DNA from 2 places in the Novosphingobium sp. TK46 genome. Region 2 is predicted to be linked to the other one. Evidence: riboswitches for the same ligand, from Rfam matches in the RefSeq annotation. Region 2 holds a riboswitch; the other holds the start of a gene.
What was found. Region 2 has a riboswitch for thiamine pyrophosphate ahead of thiC (phosphomethylpyrimidine synthase ThiC). Riboswitches for the same ligand answer to the same signal wherever they lie in the genome.
Positions count from the first base shown of each region.

Region 1: it holds a riboswitch for thiamine pyrophosphate, as region 2 does, so the genes downstream of both, ACXJ1Z_RS11385 (TonB-dependent receptor) here and thiC (phosphomethylpyrimidine synthase ThiC) in region 2, are expected to answer to the same signal.

Region 1 covers NZ_CM143963.1:2,383,736-2,390,762, forward strand. Annotated here, with positions in the region: gene ACXJ1Z_RS11385 (TonB-dependent receptor) at 1-2,230, opposite strand, end outside; TPP riboswitch at 2,277-2,365, opposite strand; gene ACXJ1Z_RS11390 (hypothetical protein) at 2,556-2,726, shown strand; gene ACXJ1Z_RS11395 (DUF3253 domain-containing protein) at 2,826-3,080, opposite strand; gene ACXJ1Z_RS11400 (UvrB/UvrC motif-containing protein) at 3,126-3,413, opposite strand; gene ACXJ1Z_RS11405 (JmjC domain-containing protein) at 3,564-4,703, shown strand; gene ACXJ1Z_RS11410 (asparaginase) at 4,721-5,707, opposite strand; gene ACXJ1Z_RS11415 (polysaccharide pyruvyl transferase family protein) at 6,014-7,027, shown strand, end outside.
Region 2 covers NZ_CM143963.1:2,068,540-2,075,566, forward strand. Annotated here, with positions in the region: gene ACXJ1Z_RS09970 (hypothetical protein) at 1-112, opposite strand, end outside; gene ACXJ1Z_RS09975 (SOS response-associated peptidase family protein) at 203-886, opposite strand; gene ACXJ1Z_RS09980 (SPFH domain-containing protein) at 867-1,688, opposite strand; TPP riboswitch at 2,000-2,109, shown strand; gene thiC (phosphomethylpyrimidine synthase ThiC) at 2,155-4,032, shown strand; gene ACXJ1Z_RS09990 (YciI-like protein) at 4,058-4,354, shown strand; gene ACXJ1Z_RS09995 (nuclear transport factor 2 family protein) at 4,449-4,838, shown strand; gene ACXJ1Z_RS10000 (OmpA family protein) at 5,118-5,996, shown strand; gene ACXJ1Z_RS10005 (cold-shock protein) at 6,338-6,544, shown strand; gene ACXJ1Z_RS10010 (hypothetical protein) at 6,629-6,859, shown strand; gene ACXJ1Z_RS10015 (chromosome segregation SMC family protein) at 6,871-7,027, opposite strand, start outside.

The DNA of each region.
Region 1 (7,027 bases), 320 kb from region 2:
AACCTGCGATCATGCTGCCGTTGCGTCCGATCGCATCGCCGGCGTTGTTGCTGACGATCTGAATGCCGGACAGAACGCGAGGGTTGGTCACATTGATGGCGTTGAGGCGCAAGTCCGTGCGCTGGGCGTCGATCAGCCCGGCTAGATGGACGCCGATCGACAGGTCCAGCGTAGCGTAACCCTTGATGCTCTCGTCGTTGAGCAATGTCGCGTACTGGCGCCCGACGTACTTGAAGGCGCTGCTGCCGAACAATCGGCCATCGTCGTAGGTGGTCCCGATCGCGAACTGGAACTGCGGACTCGCGACCGCGCGCTTGCCCCTGGTGGGCAGAAGGTCGCCGTCGACGGGCAGGTCGTCGTTCAGCCGCGTGTGAAGGTACTCGCCCGAAGCGTAGATGCTGACGCCTGCCGCCGGACGATAATCGATCTCGCCATCGACACCATAGGAGGTCTGGCTGCCGGCATTGATCGTCGAGTTGACCAGGGCACCACCACTGTTGACGACGGTAGCGATCTGGCGATTGCGGAACCGGTAGTGGAAACCGGTCAACGAGAACGACAGGTTGGGGCCGATATAGCGATACCCCAACTCCTGGGAGAGCGAGTATTCGTTCTTGAGTGCGGTCGAGCCCTTGGCCACCACTTCGCCGCCGAAATAGTAGTCGTAAAGCGCGAACTCGTTGGGCGTGCGAAAGCTGGTGGTCACGTTGGCGAACAGCTGCTGACGATCGTCAAGTTGGTAATGGATCGCGGCACGGGGCAGGGCGGCGAACGCATCGAAATGCACTTTCTGTTGCGGGCCGGGCAGGTAGTTGCGGCCATTGCGCGTCAGGTTCACGCCCTTGAAGCCAAGGTCGATGCCGAGCTTTGGCGTCACCTGGATGCTGTCGGCCAGGAAGAACGCCTTGGTCACCGTCTTCGTGCGCGCGTTTTCGTAGGCGAGCAGCCGGCCATCGGCGCTACGGATCGCCTCGGATTGATAGCCCCAGACGTCGACCGGTCGGCCGTCGTCCCGAAGTGAAGTGTACGACTGGGTGACGCGATCGGTTCCATAGTCGAACCACAGCCCGGCGGTGATCCGGTGCGCTCCGGCCTGCAGGGTCAGCTTGGCGACGTCGCCTACGCGAAACTGCTTGCCGGTATAGTTGCCCATGACCGTCGCCAGTCCATCGATCGAACCGGGTAGCGTGACTGGCTGGGCGAGTTCCTCGGTACCCAGGAAGTTGCCTGTCGTCGTCAGTTGCGTGCCGTAAGGGGCGTTGCCGTGGCCGAACTGAAGATAGGCGCTGCTGTCGAAGCTCAGGCGGTCGCTCAGGTTCAGATGCAGCGGCGAGGCGATATAGAAGCTGCGGAACGGCGCACGATAGAGGCGCCAGTAGCTCGTATCGCCAGGGGTATAGCGCCGGGTAAAGTTGAAGTCGCGGCCCAGCGCCATCCAGTCGGCCAGGCTCGGGCTCGGATACGTGGAGGTGATGGCGTCGTTGTACGACACCGCCAGGCTGGCGCGATTGCCGTTGCCCCACTGCGTCAGCAGCTTGGCATCGACGTGCTGGCGCTTGTCGAAGCCGGGGCCGCGCCAGTTGTCCGCGCGATTGTTGGAGTACGAGAGGAACCCGCTGATGCCGGAATTGGCGATTTCCCCGGTGTCGACCCGGACGAACGCGCGCCGTTCGCTGTACGATCCTACCGAAAGGTTCACCAAAGCGCCGAAATCCTTCTTGGGATCGTCGAGCGTCAGCGACAGCAATCCGCCGGCGGCGGCCACCACCGGCTCGGCGATATCGGCCGCGCCCTGCGTCAGTGCGATCTGGCGCACGTTCTCGGCATCGGCGAACTGTGAGGGGTAGGCGTAGAAATAACCGATGTCGTTCTGCGGCGCGCCTTCGAGCACTACCCCGATGGCGTCCTGGCCCAGACCACGCAAGGTCAGGCTGGAATTGGCGGACAATCCATAGGGATCGGTCGTGGCGACGTTCGCGCCCGGCAGCAGGTTGACGAGCTGGAACGCATTATACGTCGGCGTTTGCTTGACGATGAAATCCGTCGAGACCGCGCTTATCGACTTGGGTTCGGTCTGATCCGGCAGCAGGCCTTCGGGGTCGCGATGGCCGTTTACCCGGATCGTCGCGGGATCTTCGGCACCGCTGTCGGCCGCCATGACGCATGGGGCGAACAGTACCGCCGGCAAGGCCAGCATGGTCAGCTTCAAACGGGTAACGGCAACGGGCATTGTCTTGCGTCCACTCCACATGGAGGGGACAGCGGCATGCCGCGCGCCCTCCCTACGCCGGTATCAACCGGATCAGGTTCGGCGGGTCGCGGCCTGCAGGCCACATCTCAGCCGCGCATCAGCGGCTCCCCGGGGATGCGCCCCCCTAGTCTCGCAAGCGATGGCTGCAAAGCGATATCTGGGGCCGGATGTCTCATAGTGGTCGAGGAGGCCGGACCACAGCCCGACTGGTGTGCCGACCGGCGATCCTGCTTGTAGCGGGCGGGACAGCGGCGAACCGTTTAAACGTCTTGGCCTTCCCAGCAGGCAGGCTATTGGCAGGCCGATGACCGTTCCGACTGCCGAGCAGCTTGCCCAGATCATCATCGACAGCATCGACCGTCATGGTCTGCGTGGTCTGATCTACGAGTCGGACGGTGTCGTGGTGATGCATGGCAAAGTGGATATGGTGGCGGTGGCGAGTGACGTGATCGCGGCGATGACCGAGGCGCGTTGAGCCCGTGGGCAAGTCGCCGTGAAGCAGGTAACCGGCACGAAGAAGACACTCACCGCGCTCCGCCTGCATGAATGAAGCTGCGCGGACCGTTACCTTCGGTCAGCTATGACCACGCGCGATGCGGTATGGTCCTGATCGCGCTGTCAGAGGCTTTCCCTTCCAGCTGAGGCGAACGTGTCCTTCGTCCAGCAGGCGATCGATTGCCTCGTGCACCATCGGCATCGCGTTTCGCCAGGCTTGGGTATCGCAATCCCCGGGGGTGATTGCGCGCGCAACTTCGCTGGGGCAGATCGTCGCACCGGTTGCACGCCCGGCGAGCAGCGCCAGCGTCGCGTCGCGCGCACCGTCGGTCATGCCTGGTCACTTATCATCGGTGCTTCCGGTCATCGGCGCTTCCGGTCATCGGCGCTTCCGGCCCCGCGTGGTGCGATTGGCCGTCAGTGGATCGGGCCTGGTCGGCGCTCGCCATCCGGGTGGAGGGGCGACCTGCTGCTGATTGGTGCCAAGGCCCATCGCGCCGGGTCGCTGGCGGATCAGCCCGGACAAATCGGCCTGTTCCGCATCCGTCGCTGTCGCGCCGCCACGCATCAGGCTGATCCTGTCGCGCAATCGTCTTGCTTCCTCGAAATCGAGTGCCTGGGCGGCCGCATCCATCAGGCTTTGCAAGGTTTCGATCGTCTCGGTCATTGTTTGGGAACGCGCGGAGGCGGTGAAAGGACGCAAGGTAGCTAGGCGATCGACAGCGGCAGCGATGCATGGTGCGCAGCGGTTGGATTGCCTATGGCCGGCTGGAAGCGGGCGGTCGGTGCCGCCAGACGATGAAAAGTGATCCGCGCCATGAACACGTTCGATACCCGCGCCTTTCTGCGGGACAGCTGGCAAAAGCGACCCTGCCTGATCAAAGGATTGTGGCCGGCATGGAGCAATCCGCTCGATCCTGACGATCTTGCCGGTCTGGCGTGTGAAGCGGAGGTCGAAGCGCGCATCATCACGCAGGTCGACGCGGTCTATGCGGTCGAGCACGGACCGTTTGCCGAGGAGCGCTTCGCCACGATCGGAAAGGATCCGTGGACCCTGCTCGTCCAGGCGGTCGATCACTACGTGCCCGACGTGGCCGCGCTGCTGGCACCTTTCCGCTTCATCCCCAACTGGCGCATCGACGACGTGATGGTGAGCTATGCCGTCGACCAGGGCGGGGTTGGTCCCCATTTCGACCAATATGACGTCTTCCTCGTGCAAGGCCTCGGCTGCCGGCGCTGGCAGGTGGGTGGCCGATGCGATGAAAGATCGGCGTTGGTGGAAAACGAGGAGGTGCGCTTGCTGGCGCAGTTCGAGCCCGAGGCCGAGTGGATCCTCGAACCGGGGGACGTCCTGTACGTACCCCCGGGCATCGCTCACCACGGCGTCGCGCTGGGCGATGACTGCATGACGTATTCGATCGGCTTCAGGGCGCCTTCACGCGCGGAGCTGATCGCCGGTTGGTCCGAACATCTCGTGCGCCAGATGTCCGACGACGATCGTTATGCCGATCCCGCGCTGCCGCTGCAGGACAACGCCGGCGAGATCACGGCCGAAGCGCTTGCCGCGCTGCAAGCGATGGTCAGCGAGAGTATGGCGGACCCCGAGACATTCGCACAGTGGTTCGGGCAGTATAGCACGTTGCCCAAGAACCTTGAGATCGATTGGGCGCCTGAGGAGCGTACGACGCTTTCCGATTTGCGGGACGCAGTCCCGGTTTGCCTTGCCCGCAATCCCGCCAGCCGCTTCTCGTTCGTTCGCCAGGGCGGGGGAGCCATTGCCTTGTTCGTCGATGGGCGATCGTACGGTTGCACCGGCCAGCTTGCGACGTTTGCCGAACGCCTGTGTGCCAGCGAACAGATCACGACGCTGGATGCCGATACCGCTTCGGAAACGACGCTGGCCTTGATCGTCGATCTGCTGAATCGTGGCAATATCGAGTTTTGTGAAGACGACTGACGTCGCGCTAGGTGCCTTTACCGGCAGAGCCAATCCTGCGCCAGGCGGGTGGCTTCATCGGCATCACGCCCACCTCCCAAAGCGACCGCGAGCAGAAGCCGCAGCTTGCGGGCACTGAGATCGGCCGCGCCGATTGCGCCCAAGGCTGCGAGCCGCGCTCCGGACTCGTATGCCGGCGCCACACCGCCCGCATGGCAATGCGTGGCAAGGCCGATCAGGACACCGGCGGCGCGGGCATGCTCGATCGCCGGAATGAGGCGCATGGGCACGTTGCCGCGTCCAAAGCCCTCGATCACCAGGGCTCTTGCGCCGCTGCCTACCAGCGCCTCGATCAACTCAGGAGCGGTCTCCAACCCGAGCGATACGATGTGCACCGCCGGATCGGGAGAAACCCGCGCGAAGGTCGGCGAAGGCCGCGGAAGGGAAGCGATCCGCAGGCCATGTTCATCCACCCGCGCCAACATTGCGCTATCGGGTCCGAAGGCATCGGGGGCGGCGCTGTCCTGCTTGGTCGCGGTGCGCGCCGTCAGTACCCGGCCAGCAAAGACGATCGCCACGCCGATTTCGCGCGCTGCCGTACTGCGCGCCACGGCCAGTGCATCGCGCAAATTCGCGGCGCCGTCATAGCCCGGCAAGGCAGGTGCCCTCTGCGCCCCGGTGAAGATCACCGGCATGTCGGTATCGTGGAACAAGTGCGTGAGGAACGCGACTTCCTCCATCATGTCCGTGCCATGCGTGATGACCACACCGATGGACTTGGCCGCCGCCGCCTCGTCGACGAGCGCGACGACCCGCATGGCATCGCCCATCTGCATGTCCTCGCTCAACCCGGCGTAGGCTTGGCGCTCGATCACCTTTCCGACCGTCGCACTACCCAGGTCGGACCCGCCCCGGCGCCCGATCAGCACACCGTCTTCGTTGAGAACCGAGGCGATCGTACCGCCCGCATCGATCAGGACGAGGGGGGACACGCCACCCTGCAACTCTTCGGCTAAGTCAGACAACTGGGATCGCGCCTCATATTTCGGTGGGTCGATCCATGCCGGAAAGGATGGGCCAATGCCATACGGCTTGGATCGCCATGGCGCCGATGTGGTGCGCACCCTGGCTCCAGCAAAATAATCGTGCTTCGTCACATGGTAACGCCGAATGCCACGCGCATGGGCCTTGTGCCCGATGCGAACATGCTCGATGGCGGTCATGGCGTAAGCGTTGCAGCAAAGTAGCGTGTTTTCAGTGCTTAAACGACAATGGTGAGTATGTTTCGCGAGATTGTTGATGGTAACGCCGGGGGGGATCCGGATCACGCCTTGAAGATCGGCGTGCTGACCTTTCACCGCTGCGTCAACTACGGCTCGTACTGGCAGGCGCGCAGCCTGCTGGAAGGGCTGGCGGCGCGCGGGCATGACGTGGTGCTGCTAGACTACGACTGTCCTCAGATCGACCGGACCGAGTGGCGCTGTGCGATGCAGCCGCTCCTGCCAAGCCGATCGTCTCCGGCCGATATTCGCCTTTACGCGCGCAAGGCGAGGGCGTTCCATCAGGCGTGCGCCGCCTTGCCGCTATCGGACCGGTTCGCCTTGCGGGATCCCGCCGCGATGGCACCCCATGATCTGGTGGTGATCGGCAGCGACGAGGTCTGGAACCTCAGCCACCCGTGGTTCGGCGGGTTCGACTTGTTCTGGGGCGGCGGGATACCGGCCAAGCGTGTCGTGTCTTACGCCGCCAGCTTTGGCAACTACGATGCCGAAGCGGGGATCGAGCCACGCTGGGCGGAGCGCCTGCGCCAGTTGGACGCGATTTCGGTGCGTGACGACAATTCGCGGCGGCTGGTCAATGGCGCACTCGATCGCGAACCGACGCTGGTGCTCGATCCGGTGCTGCAGTTCCCCATCGCCATTTCCAAGGACGTCCAATCCCCGGCGGAGCCCTTCGTCGCCCTCTACGGACATAGCTTCAGCGATGGGTTCGGCAAGGCCGTGCGCAGATGGGCACAAGGTCGCGGGCTCAAGCTTGTGAGTATCGGCTATCGCAACGACTGGGCGGATGAACAATGGCTCGACGCCGATCCTTTCGAGTTCGCGCAGGCGATCACCCAAGCCGAAGCGGTGGTGACCAATTTTTTCCACGGGTGCGTCTTCGCGTTATTGAACGACAAGCCGTTCGCCTGCGCCGTCTCGCCATACCGCATGAACAAGGTGCGCGATTTGGTCAACGCGGTCGAAGCCCAAGCGCATCTGCTTCGCGAGGACGATCCTTCGGAACGCTTCGCGGCCGTGCTCGATCACCCGCTGGACAGCGGGATCGATGCCGCGATCACCAGG
Region 2 (7,027 bases):
CAGGCGCATCCGACCAGGGATGGGTGGCGCGAAACATCAATGCGGCTGCCAGCAGGAACGGCCACACCAGATAGAACCAGTGGCGCCGCGCGGCGGTGGCGATGATCTGCATGGGGCGGCTCCGGCAAGACATGCTGCTGCTGATATCAACGTAACCCCGCCTTGGCAGTGGCAGCAAGCAAGTCATGCGGGTGTGGTGCCGCTACTGCTCATACTCGCGCATCGTCGATGAGGGATAAGGCACCAGCAACGCTCTTGCGCGATCCCAGCTACCGCGCAGCCAGAGATCGCGGGACGCAGGGTCCGCAGGCAGGACGACGGGCATGGAATCGCGCCCGGCGTGGCGCAAGGCGGCATTGGGCTCGCATGTCAGCAAGGCGAAGCTCGGTATCTCGCTGTCCTTCCACACACCCGCGAAGGCGAACGTCGGCTGATCGGTGCAGGCGAACCAATGGCGCCGTCGTTTGCCATCATGATCGAGCCGACGAGAGGCCGTGGCGTTCCATTCCATGAACGCCGTGGCAGGGATCAGGCAGCGAAACTCGGCATTGCGCAAATTGCCGATCCAGAAGGAGCTGTCGACGTTGCGCACGGATGCGATGCCGTGGCGGGGCGCTTCCTGGATCGAGGGTGGTGGCGGCACGCCCCATAGACGCGGCACCATCCGCTGCGGGCTTCGAGAGTTCGGGCGTGGGCCCGCGACGAATTCACGCCCGGCGGTGATGATCGGCGCGAAGCTGCCGGGGGCGACGTGCCCGCCGGACCAGGGGTCGTCACCGGCCGCCGCGCCGAACGTGTCGGCCACCAGCCTTGCATTCGCATCCAGACGATAGAGCATGGTCATGCGGGTAGTCTGGCGTTCGCGCTCAGGTTTGGCTTTGCGCATCGGCGGCTGCTGGCGCCTTGCCCGGGTCCGTTACGCCGCCGCCCAGCACGAAGGTCTTGGCGCCCCTGGCATTTTCCATCACTTGCAGCATCCGCAAGTTGGCGAGCGCCGGATTGTCGGCCAGATTGCGAGCGGCGTTCGCGAGTGCGCGCAACGATGCCTGCTCGGCGCGCGCGCGTTCCAGGCCGGCCAAGCCTTCGCGTCGCGCACGCTCGACCTCGGTGAACATCTTGCGCACCTCGGGGGGCAGGGTGATGCCGGTCAGCAGCAATTCGTCCAGCCGGGTGCCGGGCAGGGCATCGGCAAGCTGGGGCGCGATCGCGGTGACCATGGCCGCCGGGTCGGCCAGGAACTCCTCGAGCGTCCGGGTCGCCACTACGGCGAGGGCGGCGGCGGCAAGGCTTGGGCTCAGTCGGTCATAACGATGATCGACCGGCTGCACCGGCGCCCGCTCCCCAGAGGGTCCGGTGGTCTGTTCGACCAGCAGGCGCGGATCGACGACCGTCACGACAGGCGTAAGGGTGAGGCGGAAGGCGAACTGGTCCTTGCTGATCGCCTCGATCGTCTGGCCACTCAGCGCCCGTGTAACCGTCGGGACGCAGACGAGGGTCCGACGATGGAGCGGATCGAAGCGGCGATGAATCCCGGGGCCGAGCTGCTCGACGAAGCCGGCGGCGCCATAGATCAGTCCGGTTTCCCACAACGTCACCTCATGGCTGCGCCATGCCTTGCGCCAGGTGGGCGCCGCGAGGAACACGACCGCCACCACCAGTGCCGCCATCAAGGCTACCGTCGTCTGCATACCTGCGCTCCTTCACTCAGCGGGCAAAAAGGCACCCGTGGCCGTCACGATGCATCGGCGGGGGCGCGAGGCCCGCATGGCCTTTGCACGGCTGCCCCTGCGGGCCGACGACAACGGGTGCCTGCGTTGAAGGAGTGTTTCAAGGACACTTGCACCCACGCATGCGGATGTCGCGCTTTGTATGTGGCCGGTGGCCCGCGCCCGACATCCGCGTCGAGAGGAGTCGAACCTCCCGCGATCATCAACACCCGCCAGGGCGGGCAAAGTCAACTGTGAGCCACTTTACCCGGCGCTCGGGTGCCGCTACACCGGCGTCACCACCGGGGAGCCAGCATATGGCTGAGAGGTGCGGGTATGCTCCGCACGATCCGTCGAACCTGAACCCGTTAGTACGGGCGGAGGGAGTTGGCCGGGTCCGTTCCACGCCCGCAAAAGCTCGCTCACGTCTGAAAAGAGGAGCGTGCATATGGCAGACATCAACAGCAAGCTTGAGATCGGCGTCACCACCGGACCGATCCGCGGGTCCAAGAAGGTCCATGTCGGTTCGCCCGCCAATCCCGACTTGCGCGTCGCCATGCGCGAGATCCATCTGGAGCCCGGCTGCGGCGAGGCGCCGGTGCGCGTCTACGATACCAGCGGCCCCTACACCGATCCCGACGCGGTGATCGATATCCAGGCTGGCCTGCCGCAGCTACGCCGCGAGTGGCAGCTCGCCCGCAGTGATGTGGAGGAGTACACCCCGCGCGAGACGCGGCCCGAGGATAATGGCCTCAAAGGCCCCGATCGTTCGGGCGGCGTCGCGCCGTTTCCCAACGTCGCCAGCCGGGTGCTGCGTGCAAAGCCGGGCGCGAACCTCAGCCAGATGCATTACGCCCGGCGCGGCATCATCACGCCCGAGATGGAATACGTCGCCGTGCGCGAGAACATCGGGCGCGAGATGCTGGCCGAGTACATCCGCGACGGTCAGGATTTCGGCGCCTCCGTGCCCGACTACGTCACGCCCGAGTTCGTGCGTGACGAGGTGGCGCGGGGCCGCGCCATCATCCCCAGCAACGTCAACCACCCCGAATGCGAACCGATGGCGATCGGGCGCAACTTCCTGGTCAAGATCAACGCCAATATCGGCAACTCCGCCGTCGCCAGCGATGTCGCCAGCGAAGTCGACAAGATGGTCTGGTCGATCCGTTGGGGTGCCGACACCGTCATGGACCTGTCCACCGGACGCAACATCCACGACACGCGCGAGTGGATCATCCGCAACAGCCCCGTGCCGATCGGCACCGTTCCCATCTATCAAGCGCTGGAGAAGGTCGGCGGCGTCGCCGAGGACCTCACCTGGGAGATCTTCCGCGACACCCTGATCGAGCAGGCTGAGCAGGGCGTCGACTATTTCACCATCCACGCCGGCGTGCGCCTGCCCTACATTCCGATGACCGCCAAGCGCGTGACCGGCATCGTCAGCCGGGGCGGCTCGATCATGGCCAAGTGGTGCCTGTCGCACCACAAGGAGAGCTTCCTCTACGAGCATTTCGACGAGATCACCGAGATCTGCAAAGCCTACGACATCGCCTACTCGCTGGGCGACGGCTTGCGCCCGGGCTCGATCGCCGACGCCAACGACGAAGCCCAGTTCGCGGAACTCTACACCTTGGGCGAACTGACCAAGCGGGCCTGGGCGCAGGACGTCCAGGTGATGATCGAGGGCCCCGGCCACGTGCCCATGCACAAGATCAAGGAGAACATGGACAAGCAGCTCGAGTCCTGCGGCGAGGCCCCGTTCTACACGCTCGGGCCCCTAGTGACCGACATCGCGCCCGGATACGACCACATCACCAGCGGCATCGGCGCCGCCATGATCGGCTGGTTCGGCTGCGCGATGCTTTGCTATGTCACGCCCAAGGAACACCTCGGCCTGCCCGATCGCGATGACGTGAAGACGGGCGTCGTCACCTACAAGCTTGCCGCGCATGCCGCCGACCTTGCCAAGGGCCACCCTGCCGCGAAGGTTCGCGACGATGCCTTGAGCCGCGCGCGCTTCGAGTTTCGGTGGCGCGACCAGTTCAACCTGTCGCTCGATCCCGACACGGCAGAGCAGTACCATGACCAGACCCTGCCGGCCGAGGGCGCCAAGTCGGCGCACTTCTGCTCGATGTGCGGGCCCAAGTTCTGCTCGATGAAGATCACCCAGGAAGTGCGCGATTTCGCCGCCAAGCAGAACCAGCCGGTGCAGACCTTCATCGCGTCCGAGGCGGAAGCCGAAGCCGGGATGAAGGCGATGAGCGCCAAATACGAGGAGATCGGTCGCGAACTCTATGTCGGCGCGGGCGACCGCGAGCACGACTGAGGCTCGCGGGGGAAAGCTGGCGGCCATGCCTCACTGGATCCTGACTTACGATCTTGCGCCCGACTATCTGGAGCGGCGAGCCGCCTTGCGGGACGAGCACCTGACGCTCGCGCGCGAGGCGGTGGCACGCGGTGGACTGCTGCTGGGTGGGGCGCTCGATCCTGCCGAGCAGGCGCTGCTGCTGTTCCAGGGTGATGACGCTGCCGGCGCAGAGTTGTTCGCGCGATCAGATCCCTACGTTGTCCAAGGGCTCGTGAGATCCTGGACGGTCCGTCGCTGGGCGACGGTGGTCGGTGGCGGCGCAGCTTGCCCGGTACCCTGACTATCGCCCGCCGCAAGCTCGATGATCGCGGCGCGCTCTCTCAGCAGGATCAACCGGAATTGCCGCCACGCAGGCTGGGGTTCAAACAGCATTGATGAACCCCGCTGCCACCGAACTTGCGATCCGCGCCCGCCGCGCCCTGTTCAACCAAGCCATTGCCGCGGGCGATGCCAGCGCGATCGGTCCACTCCTCGCGCGCGATTGCGTCATGATCACCGGCACCGACAGCGCCGTGATCGTAGGGCGATTGGCGCAAGTGAAAGTCTGGCGTCGTGAGTTTGCAGCGGCACATCGCGACATCTACATGCGCACGCCCCGGGACTTCAGCGTTTCCGCTGTCGAACCCATCGCGATGGAGCGCGGGGGCTGGACAGCGACGGTCGCTTCCGGAGCGTGCAGGGCCTCCGGCACGTACGCCGCCAAGTGGCGCCTGATCGCGGGAGACTGGGTGATCGAAGCCGAGATATTCGTGACCACCGCGTAAAGCAAACGGGGCGCCGTCGTCGCCATGTGCCTCGCTTCGTCGCAACGCCTGCTCTGATCGCCGCCGCCAGAGCGCTCGATCGGCAGTGTTCATGTGCGCGCAAGCTTCAAGTCAACACGCAAGATGTTCCACGTCCTCAGGCGCGACCGACAGTCGTGCGTTATCTGATGAAGTTGGGGGGAAAGGGGCCTTGAAGTTGACGGAGACAACAGCGACGCAAGTCGTGCTCGACCAGCAATCGCAAGTGCCCCTGCAGATGGATTCTAAAGGAGCAGCGTGATGCGTTTCAATTCAAAAAGCTCGAAGGTTCTGTTGCTGGGTGCGATCCTTGCCGGATCGGCCTCGGGAAGCCTTTCCGCGCAACCGCAGGAACCCGCCGACGCTGGAGTCAGCGGCAGTGTGACCGATACGACCGTCCCCGAGGCGACGACCAAGGGGCCCGATATCGACGGCATCATCTCGGCCCGCAGTGGCGCCAGGATGCAGGTCACCAGCGAAGATGGCACCAAGTCCGTGATCATCATCAACGACGCCACCACGATCACGTCCAGCGGCGGTTTCCTGAGCCTTAGCCGCAGCAAGCTGGCGGCGACCTCGCTGCTGAACGGTCTGCCGGTCAGCGTGGAGACCCTGCAGTCGGGCGGTGGCGAACTGGTGGCGAAGAAGATCGACCTGAAGAGCAAGGATCTCAAGACCGCGACGATGATCCACAACGGCACGGATCAGCGTTTCGCCGAGCAGTCCGCCGCGACCGAGGCCCTGCGCGGGCGGATGGGCGATATCGACAAGTACAACGTCAAGGCCACCACCAACGTCAACTTCGATACCGGCAAGTCGAACCTGTCCGAGAAGGCCAAGGCGGACCTTTGCGCCGCCGCGACCCAGGCCGAGGGCATGGACAATGCGTTGCTGCTCGTGGTCGGCTATACCGATTCGACGGGTAGCGAGGACGTGAACCAGGCGCTCAGCGAGAAGCGCGCCGCGCGCGTCGTCAACTATCTCCAGCAGATCTGCCACTGGAAGCCCTACCGCATGCTGACGCCGACCGGCATGGCCACGGCGGACCCGGCGGCGGACAACAGCACGCCGGAAGGCAAGGCGCAGAACCGCCGTGTCGCGGTCAACGTGCTCGTCAGCAAGGGGCTCGACGGGCTCTAAACCGCGCGATCCTCTCACGAACCTAGGTCTGCGGGAGCGGGAGCACAGCCTCGCTCCCGCAGACTTTTGCTGAACGCCATGCTGGCCGACGGGGGCTTGGTGGCATGCGCCAGGGCACGCGCGCGATCGTCCCGATTAGGTGATCTTGGCATGTTGTGGTACAAAACCATCGCTGACGTCGAATTTTGCGACGGACTTTGCCGATTGTGAGCACCCGGACTCCTGAAAAGGGGGGGAAGAGTGCAAAGCTGACGACGACTTCCTTTCGATTGACGAACTGACGCACGGCCCTGTCGCATGTTGCGGTTTGGGCAACCCAAGTTCTTCGAAAGGATTCGACTATGCCGATCGGCACCGTAAAGTTTTTCAACGCCGACAAGGGCTATGGTTTCATCCAGCCCGACAACGGCGGCGCGGATAGCTTCGTCCACATTTCGGCGGTCCAGGCCGCCGGCATGATGACTCTCGAGCGTGACCAGCGCGTCTCGTATGAAGTCGAGCGCGGCCGCAATGGCAAGGAATCAGCAACGAACATCGTCGCGGCTTGAGCCGATCCGCCGGACTGATCGCACGATCGGTCCGGCACCCGTTCGAGATCACGCCAGCCCAGATCCATCCCCCGAGGAGAGCCCATGTCCATCAGCTTTGAATTCGCCACCGAGCGTGCTGAAGAAGCAGCGCAGGCCGCAGAAACTGCCGCGTTGGACAATGTGCGCGAACGGGCGCTGCGCTCCGAGGCGGCATGGCGCGATATGGCCGACCGGGCTCGCAAGACCGAGGAATCGCGCGCCAAGCGTGAGGCGACGGCTGAGGCGGCACGCCTGTCGTTGCTGGCTAGCACGAGTGCTGACGTCGAAGCCTGACGCGGCTGATGTCACTCGGCGGCGAGTAGTTCCTCAGCGCCCCCCAGATCGACGCTGACGAGGCGCGAGACGCCTTGTTCGACCATCGTCACCCCGAACAGCCGGTGCATCCGGCTCATCGTCACCGCATTGTGGGTGACGATCAGGTAGCGCGTCTGCGTTTCGGTC